Regions from separate parts of the Arthrobacter rhamnosi genome, predicted to be linked through region 1. Evidence: predicted binding sites of a transcription regulator. Region 1 holds the regulator's gene; the other holds the start of a gene.
What was found. Region 1 encodes HrcA, which represses chaperone genes, less so after heat shock. Its sites were predicted from a motif close to TTNGCACTCGNNNNNNNCGAGTGCNAA; they were not measured.
Positions count from the first base shown of each region.

Region 2: the regulator HrcA is predicted to act here: its motif matches at 2,776-2,802, upstream of ACX80I_RS05865 (Hsp20/alpha crystallin family protein).

Region 1 is NZ_JBTNDT010000001.1:57,304-65,752, reverse strand. Features, by position in the region: gene hemW (radical SAM family heme chaperone HemW) at 1-1,151, shown strand, start outside; gene ACX80I_RS00350 (DUF4870 domain-containing protein) at 1,176-1,592, opposite strand; gene ACX80I_RS00345 (DUF3097 domain-containing protein) at 1,671-2,522, opposite strand; gene hrcA (heat-inducible transcriptional repressor HrcA) at 2,687-3,700, shown strand; gene dnaJ (molecular chaperone DnaJ) at 3,810-4,940, shown strand; gene ACX80I_RS00330 (16S rRNA (uracil(1498)-N(3))-methyltransferase) at 4,943-5,710, shown strand; gene ACX80I_RS00325 (GerMN domain-containing protein) at 5,749-6,744, opposite strand; gene ACX80I_RS00320 (PhoH family protein) at 7,218-8,252, shown strand; gene ybeY (rRNA maturation RNase YbeY) at 8,249-8,449, shown strand, end outside.
Region 2 is NZ_JBTNDT010000002.1:315,014-323,462, reverse strand. Features, by position in the region: gene ACX80I_RS05885 (TrkH family potassium uptake protein) at 1-1,331, opposite strand, end outside; gene ACX80I_RS05880 (haloacid dehalogenase type II) at 1,492-2,154, opposite strand; gene ACX80I_RS05875 (DUF2630 family protein) at 2,154-2,405, opposite strand; tRNA gene ACX80I_RS05870 (tRNA-Val) at 2,603-2,676, shown strand; gene ACX80I_RS05865 (Hsp20/alpha crystallin family protein) at 2,888-3,352, shown strand; gene ACX80I_RS05860 (SDR family oxidoreductase) at 3,487-4,284, shown strand; gene ACX80I_RS05855 (hypothetical protein) at 4,385-4,606, shown strand; gene pstS (phosphate ABC transporter substrate-binding protein PstS) at 4,680-5,792, shown strand; gene ACX80I_RS05845 (SRPBCC family protein) at 5,846-6,394, opposite strand; gene ACX80I_RS05840 (Dps family protein) at 6,599-7,093, shown strand; gene ACX80I_RS05835 (GAF and ANTAR domain-containing protein) at 7,319-8,053, shown strand; gene budC (meso-2,3-butanediol dehydrogenase) at 8,178-8,449, shown strand, end outside.

The DNA.
Region 1 (8,449 bases):
GCCGCGACTTCTGCCTCTACGTGCACATCCCGTTCTGCGCGGTGCGCTGCGGCTACTGCGACTTCAACACCTACACGGCCACGGAGCTCGGCGGAGGAGCGTCGCAGGACGCGTACGCCGGATCCGTGCTCGCCGAGCTCGCCCTCGGTGCGCAGGTGCTCCGGTCCTCGGGGATGCCGGCACGGCCGCTGTCCACGGTCTTCTTCGGCGGAGGTACTCCGACGCTGCTGCCCGCCGGGGACCTCGCGTCGATCCTTCGGGCGGCGACGGCGCAGTGGGGCCTGGCCCCGGACGCGGAGGTGACCACCGAGGCCAATCCCGATTCGGTGACGCCGGAATCGCTGCGTGTCCTGAAGGATGCCGGCTTCACCCGCGTCTCGTTCGGCATGCAGTCCGCGGTGCCCCACGTGCTCGCCGTGCTCGACCGCACCCACTCGCCCGAACGCGTGCCGCAGGCCGTGCAGTGGGCGCGTGAGGCCGGCCTGAAGGTGAGCCTGGACCTGATCTACGGCACGCCGGGGGAGTCGCTGGAGGACTGGCGGACGTCGCTGTCCACGGCGCTGTCCTACGGCCCCGACCACATCTCGGCGTACGCCCTCATCATCGAGGACGGGACACGGCTCGCGACGCGCATCCGCCGCGGCCAGGTGCCGCCCATCGACGACGACGACCACGCCGACAAGTACGCCCTCGCGGAGGAGATGCTGACGGCCGGCGGCCTGCACTGGTACGAGGTGAGCAACTGGGCGCGGACGCCCGCCGATGAATGCCGACACAACCTCGCCTACTGGCGTGGCAGCGACTGGTGGGGTGCAGGTCCGGGTGCGCACTCGCATGTCGGCGGCACGCGCTGGTGGAACGTCAAGCATCCGCGCCCGTACGCCGAGGCGCTGGATGCCGGGCGGTCACCCGCCGCGGGGCGCGAGATCCTGTCGGCGGAGGACCGCTACGTCGAGGACGTCATGCTGCGCGTGCGGCTGCGTGAGGGGCTTCCGACCGAATCCCTCAGGGCAACGAGCCGCACGGCGGTCGCCGGACTGATCGCCGACGGGCTCGTCGAGCCCGCCGCGGCCTTCGCGGGCCGCGTGGTCCTGACCTTCCAGGGCAGGCTGCTCGCGGACGCCGTCGTGCGGAGGCTGTTGCCGGACTGAGTGCCGGACCGAGCGCGGACGGGCCTAGGGGATCAGGCGCAGGTTCAGGCTGTACCGGTAGGGCCGGCCACGGTTGACCTGGATGCCCGCATTCACCGAGAAGATCGTGATCGTGACCCAGATGAGGGCGTTCACGACGGCGAACACCCCTCCGATCACCGGCACGAGCGACAGGAGCCATGCCGCCAGCGCCAGGAGGGTCGGCGGAAGCGTGAAGTTCAGCGCCTCCTTCGACTCCTGCGCCGTGAACGGGCCCCGGTCCTTGAAGATGAGGTAGATCAGCAGCGAGGGGATGAAGCCCAGGATGCCGCCGAAGTGCGCAAGCGTCGCGAACTGGCGGTCCTCGGACGCAGTCAGGGGAAGGGCATTCGCCGGCGTCCCTTCGAACGCGGGCCGGGACTCGCCCCGCCCGTGGTGCTGCTGGTCGGCGGTGTTGGACAACGTCAATTCCTTTGCTGGCTGGCGGGACTGTTCCCCCGGACTCGATCCAAGGATACGTGGTGGCGGCGCCCGGACTGCTCAGGCAGTGCCCGGGGGCGCGGTCAGGAAGTCGATGACCTCCTCCACCCGGCCCAGCAGCGAGGGCTCGAGATCGGCGTAGGTGCTGACGCCGGCGAGGATCCGCTTCCAGCCATGGGCCACGGCCGCCTGGTCGGAGTGGGGCCAGCCGAGCCCGGCGAGAATCCCGGTCTTCCAGTCCTGGTTCCGCGGCACCACGGGCCAGGCGTCGAGTCCCAGCGCGGCCGGCTTCACCGCCTGCCAGACGTCCACGTAGGGATGGCCGACGATCAGGACGTGGTGGCGTGCCCCCGGCACGGTCATCGCCTGCTGTGCGATCCGGGACTCCTTGGTCCCGGGCAGCAGGTGGTCGACGAGGATGCCCAGCCGCCGCTGGGGACCGGGGCCGAACGCGCGGACCGCGCCGGCGAGATCGTCGACGCCGTGCAGCGGCTCGACGACGATTCCCTCGAGCCGGAGATCGTCCCCCCAGACCTTCTCGACCAGCTCGGCGTCGTGCTGTCCCTCCACCCAGATCCTGCTGGCCCGCGCAGTCCTCGCCCGCGCGCCCTCGACCCGCACCGATCCGGACGCGGTCCGGGTGGACGCCGGCGCTGCGCGCTGCACGGGTGCGACGACGTGGACGGGCTGTCCGTCGAGGAGGAACCCGTGGCCGAGCCGGAACGTCCGGCGTTTGCCACGCCGGTCCTCGAGCACCATCACATGCAGGCCGCCGGACTTCTCGACCCGGACCACTGCGCCGACGAATCCGCTCTGCACGTCCTCGAGGACCGTGTCCTTCTCCACCGGGACATCGGGCAGGCTGACCCGCTTCGGAGCCGTAATATCCTGTGCTCCCCAGCCGTAGTCCATCCCGAGCTGTCCTTCCGCCGAGGGCTTCGGCGGTCTGCCGCGGCCCGGGTTCCCAATGCTAACAATCAGCCCGGACGTACTAGACTTGGCACTTGGGTGTGTCGAGTGCTAATCGCTCGGAGCCGCCCCCACGCCTGTTCCTGCAGACCCGGAGGTGACATCGAATGAGTGAACCGCGACGCCTGGAGGTGCTCCGGGCCATCGTCGAGGACTACGTCCATTCGCGGGAGCCCGTCGGCTCCAAGGCACTGGTCGACCGGCACAAGCTCGGCGTCTCCTCCGCCACCATCCGCAACGACATGGCGGTCCTCGAGGAGGAAGGCCTCATCGCGGCACCCCACACGAGTTCGGGCCGCATCCCCACGGACAAGGGATACCGGCTGTTCGTGGACCGTATCTCCGAGGTCAAGCCGTTGTCCGCGCCGGAGAAGAAGGCGATCCAGACCCTGCTGGAGGGCGCGGAGGACCTCGACGACGTCATGGACCGGACCGTCCGGCTGCTCGCCCAGCTCACGAACCAGGTCGCCGTCGTCCAGTTCCCACGTGTGGGCGGGGCGTCCGTCCGCCACATCGAATTCGTCCTGCTGGCTCCCCAGCAGATCCTCGTGGTCCTGATCGCGACCAACGGCACCGTCCAGCAGCGCATCGTCCGGACGCACGCGGACATCCAGGAAGCCGAGCTCGCGGACCTGAAGCAGCGCATCCTGTCCGCGGTGTCCGGGGTGAGACTCTCGGCGCTGGCCGGTGAGCTGGGCGTCGCAGCGTCGCAGTTGCCTCCCGCGCTGCGGGCGCACGGGGGTACGATCATCAAAGCGCTGGAGCAGCTCGCCGGCCTCGGCCGCGACGACCGGATCCTGCTGGCAGGAACGGCGAACCTCGCCAGATCCACGGGTGACTTCCCGCTCAGCATCGGTCCTGTCCTCGAGGCCCTCGAGGAGCAGGTCGTCATGCTGAGGCTCCTGTCGGAGATGGAGTACGACGCCCGCGGCATCTCGGTGAGGATCGGCAGCGAGAACCCCTATGGTGGCCTGTCGGAGGCCTCCGTGGTCGCGACGGGCTACGGTCCGGACGCCGGGGCGAAGCTCGGGATCCTCGGGCCCACCCGCATGGACTATCCGACGACGATGGCCGCGGTGCGCGCCGTCGCCCGTTACCTCTCGAGGATCCTCGAGGAGTAGCCGGCCCCGTGGCCGTCCCCGGTGTTCCGCCGGCACAACGGTATTCCGCCGGCACGACCGGCGAGCAGAGCAGTAGACAGAAATCTCCAACAGGAAGAGATGTGCACGAGTGAGTAATCACTATGAGGTCCTCGGTGTGGCGCAGGGCGCGACCGGGGAGGAAATCAAGAAGGCGTACCGCAAGCTCGCCCGGAAGCTCCACCCCGACGTGAACCCGGGTGGAGACGCCGCGGAGGAGTTCAAGCGCATCACGCACGCCTACGAGGTGCTGTCCGACCCGCAGAAGCGGCGGATCTACGACACGACCGGCAACGAGAACGGCACGGACAACGGCTACGGTGCCGGCTACTCGGGCTCCGGGTTCGCGTTCCAGGACATCTTCGAGACCTTCTTCGGCGGCGGCGGCCAGCAGGCAGGAGCACCCTCCCGGACCCGACGGGGCCAGGACGCGCTCATCAACGTGCGCATCGACCTCAAGGACGCCGTCTTCGGCACCAACAAGAAGATCGAGGTGGACACCGCGGAGGTCTGCCCCACGTGCGACGGGACCTGCTGCCAGCCGGGCACGTCGCCCCGCACCTGCGACATCTGCGGCGGCTCCGGGCAGGTCCAGCGGGCGGTCCGCTCGATCCTCGGCCAGGTCATGACGAGCGCGCCCTGCGGGACGTGCCAGGGCTACGGCACCGTGATCCCCAACCCCTGCCATGAATGCAGCGGTGAGGGACGCGTCCGCGCACGCCGCACCCTGACCATCAAGGTCCCCGCCGGCGTCAGCACGGGCACCCGCATCCAGCTCGCCGGCCAGGGCGAGGCCGGCATCGCCGGCGGTCCCCAGGGCGACCTCTACGTCGAGATCCGCGTCAACACCGACTCGACGTTCCTCCGCGACGGCGACGACCTCCATGTCACGTTGAGCGTGCCCATGACGGCGGCCGCGCTGGGCACCACGGTGCAGCTGGACACGTTCGACGGCGACCAGGAACTGGTCATCAAGCCCGGGACGCAGTCCGGCGAGATCGTGACCCTGCGCGGGCTCGGCGTCACGCACCTCAGGAACCAGGGCAGGGGAGACCTCCGCGTCCACCTGAATGTCGAGACGCCGCGCAATCTGGACCACCAGCAGGAAGAGCTCCTGCGCAAGCTCGCCGAACTGCGGAACGAGGAGTACACGGACGGCCAGCTCGCCAGCAGCGGTTCCGGCGTGTTCGCACGCCTGCGGGAGCGCCTCGGGAACCGCTGACCATGACGCGTCCCCTGTTCTTCGGGTCGAGCGAGGCCGTTCGCGCGGCCGCACCCGGCGCCCTGTTCGTCCTCGGCGGTGACGAGGGCCGGCACGCCGCCACCGTTCGGCGGCTCGGGACGGGGGAGCGCATCGACGTGTCCGACGGCTCCGGCTACCGGATCGGCGGAGTGATCTCGGCCGTCGGGTCGGGAACCGTCGAGGTCGAGGTGGAGACCGCCGGCCAGGATCCCGCGCCAAAGCACCGTCTGGTGCTCGTCCAGGCCCTGGCGAAGGGTGGTCGCGACGAGCAGGCGGTCGAGTCGGCCACCGAGCTCGGCGTCGATGCCGTGGTGCCGTGGCATGCCGAGCGCAGCATCGTCCGCTGGCGCGGCGACAAGGCCGAGAAGGGCCGGCAGAAGTGGGTGTCCCTCGTGGGCGCGGCGTCGAAGCAGTCGCGCCGATCGTTCGTGCCCGAGGTCCACGCCGTCCTGGACACCTCGGGCCTGGCCGCCTGGGCGTCGACGGTGGACCGGATGGTCGTCCTGCACGAGGACGCCGAGTCCTCCCTCGCCGAGCAGGTCTCGGAGCTCCACGCAGCGGGTGCCCTGGACACACCGTCGTCGACCGCGGTCGTCGTGGGTCCGGAGGGTGGCATCAGTGCGGCCGAGCTGGCGAAGCTGCGCGCTGTCGGTGCTGGTGCGGCCCGCCTGGGACCGCACGTCCTGCGGTCGTCCTCCGCTGGCCCGGCCGCCCTCGTGCTGCTGAACCACCTGTTGGGGCGCTGGTAGCCGACGGCGCCGATGGCCGCCGGCACGAGGCTAGGGGGTTACCTGACGACGACGGACTTCGAGTCCTGTGCCCGGCCGTCCCCGGAGGGCACGGCCACCGTGATCTCGTAGGAGCCGGGCGGGAGCGTCACGGAGAAGGAATAGGCGCCCGGAGCGCCGTCCTCGGGCGAGATCCGGACCGAGCCGTCACGGAAGAGCGAGGTATCTCCTGTTCCGCCGTCCGCCGACCCACCCTCGCTCCGGTCTATCCGCCAGGCGAGCGTCTGCTCCGATGCCGGCCCCACCCCGTGGATGGTCAGGCCGGAGCGGTCGGCTTCGACGCCCTCCTGCGGGTCGATGATCCATACGGGAGCGAGTGTGGACGTATCCCGGGTCCATTCCCCGCCGACGTCCACGGAGCCGAAGGCGCGGTAGCCCGCCGCTCCGTCGACGAGCACGACGACGGAACTGGACTCGCCGCCGGGAATGAGGCCGGCGTTCGAGGCGGCCGCCGTGGCAGTGTAGACGAGCTGCTGCAGGGCCAGGCGTGCGTCGCCTTCTCCGAGGCTCTCGGAGAAGGCGTCCGAGGAGATGTCGAGGGTGATGACGTTCTTCGTGGAGATCGACGAGCTCACGCTCGATGCGGCATGCCACGGCGAGTGATAGTCGGAGTCGAGAGGCTTTCCCGAGGTCATGAGCCGCACCGCGTCGGAGATCGGGTCGCCGGTGGATTCCGGAGCCACGAGGAATTCACGGAACAGCCGGTCGGTCCCTTCGACCTCCCCGAGCCAGTAGACCGGCAGGAGCGGCTGGACGGCGTCAGCGGGCCCCGCTGCCGCGCCCTGGCTCCGGACGGGCGTCTCGGGCTCCCCAGACTCCCCATCGGGGACCGCCGTCGGAAGCGTGACGGGAAGGGTCGTCGTCGGTGCGCTGCCCTGCAGCAGCCCCACCTCGGGAAGGAAGAACACACTGCTCGCCGCGAGCACGGCGCCCGATACCAGGAGCATCCCGCGGAGCCCGAGCCGGTTCTTCTTCAGGGGGTCCTGCTCGTGCATGCCGGCCCCCTTCCGTCAGGCGCGCTGGTGCGCGGGTGGAATCTGTAACGTGGAATCGTCCCGGACGGCCCGACCCGCGGCGTGTGCGCCGGAGGATCAGCGACCGCTCGTGGGCGCGGACCTGCCGGACCTGTTTCAGCTTGGCACAGCGCGCGGAGCACACCAGTGTGAATACAGGCGGTCGACGGGACTGAAACCTGATCGATACGAACCCGTTGCCGATTCGCGACGAAAGTCGAGCGCCGCTCGGTAAGAAGGGAGCTCCCGGCGGCGCGGGAATCAAGGCCCTCCCGCGCCTGTTGACAAATAGGGGATGCCGTAACATTGGCATCTCCGCCGGTGCTGGTGTGCTCCGTCCCGAGGGCGGGATCGGCGGCAGACGACAGCACGAACGGCAGCATGAACCACAGCATGAATGACAGCACAGCACGACTACTCAGACGAGGGGCGATCGAAGGCCGGACGGCCGAGCTATGAGCGAATCTTCAACAGGCATCAACGTGGCAGGACTCGACACACGGACGTTCGTCTTCGACTCGACGGAGCAGATGGTTCAGGCGCTTGGTTCGAACGACGAGGCCCTGCGCCTGATCGAAGACTCCTTCCCCGGCATCGGCCTGCAGGCCCGGGGCAATGAACTGACGATCACCGGTCCCTCGGCGGACGTGCTGCGCACCGAGCGGCTCATCGGCGAGATCCAGACCATGGCCACCAACAATGCGACGGTCTCTCCCCATGTCCTCGAGCAGCTGGTCACGATGCTCAAGACGCAGAGCACTGCCCGGCCGTCGGAAGTGCTGTCCGTGAACATCCTGACCTCGCGCGGCAAGACCATCCGCCCCAAGACGCTCAACCAGAGCACGTACGTCGAAGCGATCGACCGGAACACCATCGTGTTCGGTATCGGCCCGGCGGGTACCGGCAAGACCTACCTGGCCATGGCCAAGGCCGTCCAGGCGCTCCAGCAGAAGGAAGTCAACCGGATCATCCTGACGAGGCCCGCCGTCGAGGCGGGGGAGCGTCTGGGCTTCCTGCCCGGAACCCTCAACGACAAGATCGACCCGTACCTGCGCCCGCTGTACGACGCCCTGCACGACATGATGGACCCCGATTCCATCCCGCGCCTCATGGCGGCGGGAACGATCGAGGTCGCGCCCCTGGCGTACATGCGCGGGCGGACCCTGAACGACGCCTTCATCATCCTCGACGAGGCCCAGAACACGACGCCGGAGCAGATGAAGATGTTCCTCACGCGCCTCGGCTTCGGTTCGAAGATGGTGGTGACCGGCGACGTCACGCAGGTGGACCTCCCCAACGGCACCAGCTCGGGACTGCGGGTCGTCAGCGAGATCCTCCGGGACGTCGACGACGTGTACTTCAGCGAGCTGGACGCCGCCGACGTCGTACGGCACCGGCTCGTCGGCGACATCGTCAGCGCCTACAGCACCTGGGACGACGAACAGCGCGCCGTACAGGCGCGCGTCGGCCGTCCGGGGGTGGCACGATGAGCGTCGAGGTCAACAACGAGTCCGGGTACGACGTCGACGAGGAGTCGCTGGTCCGCCTCGCGAACTTCCTGTTCGAGGCGCTCTTCCTCCACCCCGAGGCCGAGCTGTCGATCATCCTGGTGGACACGGCGGCGATGGAGAAGCTGCACGTCGAGTGGATGGACGAGCCCGGCCCCACCGATGTGCTCTCCTTCCCG
Region 2 (8,449 bases), on a different contig from region 1:
AGCGCGAGTGCGGAGGCGAGGGTCACCGGGCCGAGGCGCCCGGCGAACATCATGAGGATCAGGACGGCCTGGCCCGCGGGCGGGATGCCGGCCGTGATGCCGGTGGAGAGTCCCACGGTGGCGAAGGCCGAGACGACCTCGAAGAGAACGCGGTCCAGGCCGAAGTCCGTGATGAGCAGGAGGAACATCGTGGCACCGAGAACGAGGCCGACGGCGAGGAGCACGATCGAGATGGCGTGCCGGTGTGCCGAGCGGGGCAGGCGCTTGCCGAAGATGTTGACGGCGTTGCCGCCGCTGATCTCCGTGTAGAGGATGAAGACCAGGACGCCGATCGTGGTGATCTTCAGGCCGCCGGCTGTTCCGGCAGGACCGCCGCCGATGAACATGAGCGCGTCCGTGGCCAGCAGCGTGACGGGGTGGACGTCGGCGAAGTCCACGCTGTTGAAGCCCGCGGTCCGAGCCATCGCGGACTGGAAGAACCCGGCGAGGATCCTCTCCCCCGGCCTCAGCGTGCCGAGGGTCGCCGGGTTGGACCACTCGACGGCGGTGATGAAGGCGGTGCCTGCGGTGAGCAGGAGGACGGTGCCGCTCAGCACGAGCTTGGTGTTCATGTGCCACTTGTGCGGGTACCGGAAGTGGCGCCGCAGTTCGAACAGGACGGGGAAGCCCAGCCCGCCGATGATGACGGCCGCGCTGATCGGCAGGCAGATCCACGGATCGCCGACATAGCCGATCAGGTTGTCACTGAAGAGGGCGAAGCCTGCGTTGTTGAAGGACGACACCGAGTGGAAGATCCCCAGCCATGCGGCTTCTCCCGGGCCGTAGCCGTAGGCGAGGAAGAAGCGCGCCCCCAGCAGGACCGCGGTTGCGGCCTCCACGACCAGCGTGATGCGCAGGACGCCGAGGAGCACGTTGCGGACGTCGCCGAATCCCTCGCTCTTGGTCTCGACCGCCGTCAGGATCCGGGAGCGCAGACCCAGGCGACGGGCGAGCAGGACCCCGAGGAGCGATGCGAAGGACATGATGCCGAAGCCGCCGACCTGGATCAGGGCGAGGATGATGACGTGGCCTTCACCGGTCCAGTAGCGGGGGGTGTCGACGACGACCAGCCCTGTCACGCAGACCGCGGAGGTCGCCGTGAACAGGGCCTCGAGGAAGGTCGCACTGCCCGGTCCGGCCTTCGATGTCGGGATCATCAGCAGTGCGGTGCCGACGAGGATCGCCGCCGCGAAGCCGAGCACGATCACCTGGGCGGGATGCCTGGGGCTGTGGCGCGCCACCCAGGCCCGGAGGGTCCTCAGCGAGCCGCGCAGGACTGCTGCGGCCGGCACCGGCTCCCGGGAGGTTCTCCTGCTCGGCCTCACGGGAATGCTCGACCTCCAGGGGACGGGTGGCAGGGGTGCAGCCGGTCGGCCCCACCTACCCATTCAAGCGGACACCGGGCGGCCCGGCGACGTCTTTACGCTTCCTTGATGCCGCGCTGCTCCAGTCTCACGCCGCGAGGACGCGGGGCAGGTCGGTGAGCGAGGCCACCTCGTGGTCCGGAGGCGTCATGGCGGGCGGGTACGGAACCGCGTCACGGTTCAGCCAGGCGGTGCGGAGGCCGGCGCGGGCGGCGCCGTCGATGTCCCAGGGGTGGACGGCGACCAGCACGACGTCGCCCGCCTGCCGCTGCAGCGCCTCGACCGCATAGGCATAGGCCTGGGGCGCGGGCTTCCACCGCGGGGCGTCCTCGACCGACAGCACCGTGTCGACGGAGAGGCCGGCCCGCTCCAGCAGGCCCTCCGCTGTCGCCCGGGAGCCGTTGGTGAGCGCTGCGGTACCGAAGCCTCCCCCGGTGAGCGCGCGGATCCCCTCGGGCACGTCCGGGTGCACCGGAAGCTCCTGGAGGGCGTCCATCACGTGCGCGACGGCGGCGTCGGCGTCCCGGTTGAGGACCTGACCCGCGAGCACCGCATGCAGTGCCCCCTCGGCGACCGCACGGAAGGCCGGGTTCTGTCCGGCGGCGGTCAGCGCGAAGCCGTCCCGGAGGACCGAGGCGAACCAGAGTGCGGAGAGTTGCGGAGGTACTCCGATCTCCTCGAAGTGCTGGGACATGAGCCCCATGTCCGAGAGCGTCCCGTTGACGTCGAACAGCACCAGTGGGACTGCCATTACTGGCGGTACCCCTCCACCTGGGGAATGGGACGGGCGTCGGCCTCTGCAGGGTCCTCGCCGGCGTCGGCCTTCGCCCGGCGCTGGCGGAGCAGGTCCCAGCACTGGTCGAGGTCCTCCTCGACCCGCTTCAGCCGGGCCGCGTGGTCCTGGTGCTCCGCTCCGGCTCCGGCGTCCTGGGGCTGCTCGCGGAGTTCGTGTTCCTCCTGCACGAGTGCCTGGATGCGCTGCAGGATGTCCTGGTTGTTCATGGTGCGGTCCCTTCGTCGTGGCGATGCCCGCGGAAGCCCGGAATCGGTCCCGGACCGGTCACAATGCTCAGCAGGCTTTCCTTCAGGCTACTGAGACGGGACACCGATGACCAGCGCAGCACCCGAGGTGGAGGACGTCGCGCGGGAGGGGAATTTGGTGCGGCGCCCGGATGGCCTAAGCTGTTGGAGAACCAATTGCCTGTGTAGCTCAGTCTGGTAGAGCATCCGCTTCACACGCGGAAGGCCCGGGGATCGAGGCCCCGCGCAGGCACGAGGATCGGCTGGTGACAGCACCACGAGGAAGGCCCGTACCGCTTGGTACGGGCCTTCTTTTCTGTGCACGCCGTTCGTTCTGAGCGAACAAAATTCGTTAGCACTCCCTAGGGTCGAGTGCTAACATTTTTCGTAGTTGAGCGAGGGGCGCTCAACCCTGAAGAACCCACCTGCCGGTGGCATCTGTGAAGGAGATGTTTCCAGTGGCCATGAAGTTTGATCCGTTCCGCGAGCTGGACCGCGTTGCCGGCGCTCTTCTGGAGAGCCGTCCGGGACTCCGTCTCATGCCGATGGACCTCTACCGCGAGAAGGACCACTACGTCCTAGCCGCGGACCTTCCGGGCATCGATCCCGGATCGGTCGACATCGACGTCGACGGCCAGCTCCTGACCATCCGCGCGGAGCGCACGCTGCGCAGCGCGGAGGGCGTCAAGTGGCTGACCCGGGAGCGCGAGAGCGGCTCGTTCCTGCGCCAGCTCAACCTGGGCCAGGGTGTCGACACGGAGGGAATCTCCGCACGCTACGAGAACGGTGTCCTCAGCGTGATGATCCCCGTCATCGAGCGCGCGAAGCCCCGCAAGATCGAGATCGTGAGCGGTGACTCCCCAGTCGAGTCCACGGCCGTCGAAGCCCCTGCATCCGACGCCGGACGCCAGGGAGCCGTCGAGGCCTGATCCCTTCTGACAGCAACCCCCGGGCGCCCGCCCGGGGGTTGCTGTCCTTAATACCTCCCCGACTCCCCACCAAGCCGCCGCGGCACCCTCACTTTTTCCTTGCACACTCCTGACCCGGGTGCAAAGGATGGGGTATGGACTTCACACCGAGCAAGGCAATCGTCACCGGCTCCGATTCGGGTATCGGGCGGGCCACCGCCATCGCCCTCGCAGCCGCCGGATGCGACGTCGGCGTCACCTGGCACTCGGACTCGGAGGGCGCCGAGGAGACCGCGCGCCTCGTCCGCGAGAAGGGCGTCCGCGCCGCTGTAGCCCAGCTGGACACCACGGACGCCCCGGCGTGCGGGGATGTCATCGACCAGCTCGCACAGGAGCTCGGCGGACTCGACGTCTTCGTCAACAACGCGGGCGTCAACGGCGGGACCCTGTTCCTCGAGACGGACTGGGACACCTGGCGCGGCACCCTGGGCGCGAACCTCGACGGCGCCTTCGTCTGCATCCAGCGTGCCGCCCGCCACATGATCGACGGCGGCCGGGGCGGGCGGATCATCGCGGTCACCAGCGTGCACCAGGAGCAGCCGCGCGTCGGCTCGGCCGCCTATGACGCCTCCAAGCACGGGCTCGGCGGCCTGGTGAGGACCATCGCGCTCGAGCTCGCCGACCGGGGGATCACCGCCAACGCCGTGCTGCCCGGCGAGATCAACACCCCGATGAACGATTCCGAGGACCAGGATCCGCACAGCATGGACCGCCCCGGCATCCCCCTGGGCCGCCCGGGCGCCCCGGAGGAGATCGCCGACGTCGTCGCCTTCCTCGCATCCGGCGCGTCCAGCTACGTCAACGGCGCCTCGTTCGTGGTGGACGGCGGGATGCTCCTCATGGGGCCGCAGGCAGGTTCGCACCTCACGAGCGGGGACTGGCGCACCCTCTGATCCCCGGATCCGGCCCGCCCCCACCCTTCAACGCACGTTCAGAGGGCGTTCAGGCGGCAGGGCTAGCGTGGGGATCCCGAACTCCTGCGAAAGGCCCGCCATGAACGCATCCCCCTCCCCCGTCAGCGATTTCGAATCCCAGGACTGGTCGGGCTTCCGGCGCGGCGAAAACGTGACCCTCCAGCACCCGGCAGGGACGCAGCTCCGCGGCGTGCTGGACATGAGGACCGATGATGCCTCAGTGCTGTGGATCCTCCTGAACGACGGCGGCGGCCGCCGGCTCGTGCACCGGTCGGACGGGTACCGCCTGCGCCGCGGGTGACCGGACCGCAATCAGCACGTCCATCCGCCGTCCACCTTGGGTTCACCTTTTCGCCACCTGTAACGTTGCTCCGGTGAGAATCCGAGCCACCCTGTCCCTGTCCCTCGCCGCCCTCCTCGGCCTGACCGCCTGCGGTTCCGACTACCCGCTGGGCGCGGAGCAGGAAGCCGCGGCGCAGCGCGGGGACACGAGCCTGCAGGGAGCGGTGACCGCGGCGGGATCCTCGGCCCAGGGCCCGGCGATGGACGCCTGGCGTGCGGGCTTCGCCACGCTCTATCCGCGGGCCCAGGTGCAGTACTCGCCCGACGGCTCCGGAGCCGGGCGCGGGGCCCTGCTGGCCGGAGCCGTGGGATTCGCGGGCTCCGATGCCTACCTCAGCGACGAGGAACTCGCCGAGTCCACGGAGGTGTGCGGGCCGGGAGGTGCCTTCAACATCCCGGCCTACGTCTCGCCCATCAGCGTGGCGTTCAACCTCCCGGGCATCCCGGAACTGAAGCTCGACGCCGCCACCGTGGCCCGCATCTTCCGGGGCGACATCGCCCTGTGGAACGACCCCGCCATCGCGGCGCAGAACGACGGCGTCGACCTCCCGGCCCTGCCGGTCTCGGCCGTCAGCCGGTCCGACGATTCGGGGACCACCGAGAACTTCACGGACTACCTGCACGCGGTGGTTCCCGAGATCTGGACCGAGGAGCCCGACGGAACGTGGCCGGAGGGCCTCGAGAACGAGAACGCCAAGGGCAACGCCGGGGTGGTGAGCACCGTGGCCGGTACCGTCGGTGCGGTGACCTATGCCGACGACTCGGCGGTGGGCGACCCCCTCGGCCGCGCGGCCCTGAAGGTCGGCGAGGACTATGTGCCGGTCAGCTCGGAGGCGGCGGCTGCCGCCGTCGACCTCGCCACCCGCGTGCCGGGACGCGAGGACTACGACATCGCACTGGAGCTGGACCGGACCACGGGTGAGCCCGGCGTCTACCCTCTGGTCCTGGTGTCCTACCACGTCTACTGCGCGCGCTACGAGAACGAGGCGAGCGCCGACGTCATCCGGGCCTTCGGAACCTACGCCGTCAGCGCGGAAGGCCAGGCCGAGGCCGCAGAGGCCGCGAAGAGCTCGCCCATCCCGCCCGAGCTGTCCCGGCAGGCGGCCGAGTCGATCGCATCGATCGAGGTCGGGGACATCCCCTAGGACAGCGAAGAGGCGGACCCCCTGGGGATCCGCCTCCTGTCACCGGAGCGCCGTCAGCCGATGCGCGGACCGCCCGAATCGGGGTCGTTCGTGGAGGTGTCCGGCAGCGTGCTGTTCGCGGGTGTCGCGTCGGTGGTGCCACCGGTCGGCGGTGCCTCGACGTTCCCGCGCCAGGCGCCGGTCTCCCCGCCGCTCTTCTCGATGAACTGCTTGAACCTCTTGAGGTCGCCCTTCACCTGCGCGGCGTCCGCGTGCACGACGGCGCCGATCTTCTCGGTGAACGTCTCGGGGTGCCAGTCGATCTGCACCATGAGCCGCGTGGTGTTCTCGTCGAGGCGGTGGAAGGTGACCACGCCGGCATGCGATTCGCCGTCGGTGCTCTTCCAGGCGACACGCTCGTCCGGGTGCTGCTCGGTGATCTCGGCGTCGAACTCGCGCTTCACGCCACCGATGCTCGTCACCCAGTGGGTGGTGGTGTCCGAGGTCTGCGTGATGGACTCGACGCCGCCCATGAACTGCGGGAAGCTCTCGAATTGGGTCCACTGGTTGTAGGCCGTACTGACCGGTACTGCTACGTCGATAGATTCCTGTACTGAAGCCAAAACGGTTCCTCCTTCGTAGAGACTCCGGCGCCGTCCGCTCCCGTTCGGAGATGCGGAACGGCAAAACCGTAAGTCCCCTTAGCGTATGCAGATCCGTTGGATTTGGCCAACGCGCAGGGCTAGTGTGAAAGGAGTCCCCCGGCGAGGATCGGCGCGTCCGGTGCCCTGCCGGGAGGAGAAAATCTCTCTAGCACTGGAGGATTAATGAAGGCTTCACCCACCCTCACGGACAACATGCAGGCCGTCCTGGTCGATCTGATCGAACTGCATCTGCAGGGCAAGCAGGCCCACTGGAACGTGGTCGGCAAGAACTTCCGCGATCTCCACCTGCAGCTGGACGAGATCATCGACGACGCCCGCCTCTTCGCGGACGAGATGGCCGAGCGCATGCGCGCACTGCACGCCGTCCCGGACGGCCGCAGCGTCGCCGTCGCCGAGGGCACCAAGATCGATCCCTTCCCCGCCGGCCTCGTCTCCACCAAGGACACCGTGGGTCTCGTGGTCCGCATGCTGAACGCCACCGTGAAGACCATGCGCGACGTGCATGACCAGATCGACGAGGAAGATCCCACCACCGCGGACCTGCTGCACGGGTTCATCGCGAAGCTGGAGCAGTACGCGTGGATGGTGGACGCGGAGAACATGGAACCGACGGCCGAGGTCGTCACCCCCGTCGGCACGGAGCACGCCACCGTCTGACGGGTCGAACCGACCGGAGAGGGGACGGGAGGCAGGCGCCTCCCGTCCCCTCGGGCCATCGTCCATCCAGCATGACCTCTCCTACTGTGTAGGCTGGCTAATGGTCTAGCAGAAGGCCGAACACAGACACCCTGGGTTTGTGTATCGGTTCCGGAGGTATCCGGACGCCCTGCCGGCGCGATGCACCCGACGCCCGGTGGTTGAACGAAACAGGATCCAGTACACATGGCCGACCAGGTTGCCGGGCAGACCACCGCGGACTACCTCCAGGACCTCCTCCTCGATACGGACGACGTAGAGGAGTTCCTCACCGAATTCGCCCGCTTCGCCGCTGCCCGCCTGTTCGAACAGCCCGGGGAGACGCTGTGCGGCATCACCCTCCTGCGCAACAAACGGGCAGGCACCGTGGCCAGCAGCAACGAGGCTGCCCGGAAGCTCGACGAACTGCAGTACCTCTTCTCCGAGGGCCCGTGCCTCACCGCCTGTGAGGAGCAGCGCACGGTGCACGTTGCCGACGTCAGCACCGATGAACGCTGGAGGGGCTATCTCTCCAGCACTGCCGAGCACGGTGTGAGCTCGATCCTGGCCGTGCCGTTCTCGCTCGAAGCCGGAGCCCGTGCCGCACTGAACGTCTACTCGACGGAGAAGGGCGGCTTCGATCCCACGATCATCGCCACCGCGGAGACCTTCGTCGCACAGACCTCCAAGGCCCTGATGCTCTCGGTCCGGCTGGCCCAGCACAGTGAATCGGTCACGAACCTCAAAGCTGCTATGACGTCGAGGACCGCCATCGACATCGCGATCGGGATCATCATGGCGCAGAACCGCTGCAGCCAGGTGGAGGCCCTCACCATCCTGAAGTCGGTGTCCAACAGCCGCAACGAGAAGGTCCGCGACATCGCCGCCTCCGTGGTGGCATCCATCGGGCAGGCCGGGCCCGAGACGCACTTCGACCCCTGAGATCCGGCTGCCGGTAGCAGGCAGGGCGCCCCGCCGGGAGCGGATGCCGGTGCCGATCCTCCCGTTGCGTGCGGACGGCGGCGGGTGCGACGGTGGGAGGACCGACAGGACGGAGACAGCGAGCATGCAGCAGCGATTCGACGGGAAGGTCGCCGTCGTCACGGGAGCCGGTTCCGGCATCGGTGAAGCGACGGCACGGCGCTTCGTCGCCGAAGGGGCGAGGGTGGTCCTGACCGATTCGGTTCCCGACAAGATCGACGCAGTCGTCGCTTCCCTGCCGGAGGGACGGGCGGCGGCGGTACCTGCGGACTCCTCCGACTTCGGGCAGGTGGAGGTCATGGTGCAGGAGACCGTCGGGCGGTACGGGCGCCTCGACATCCTCGTCAACAACGCCGG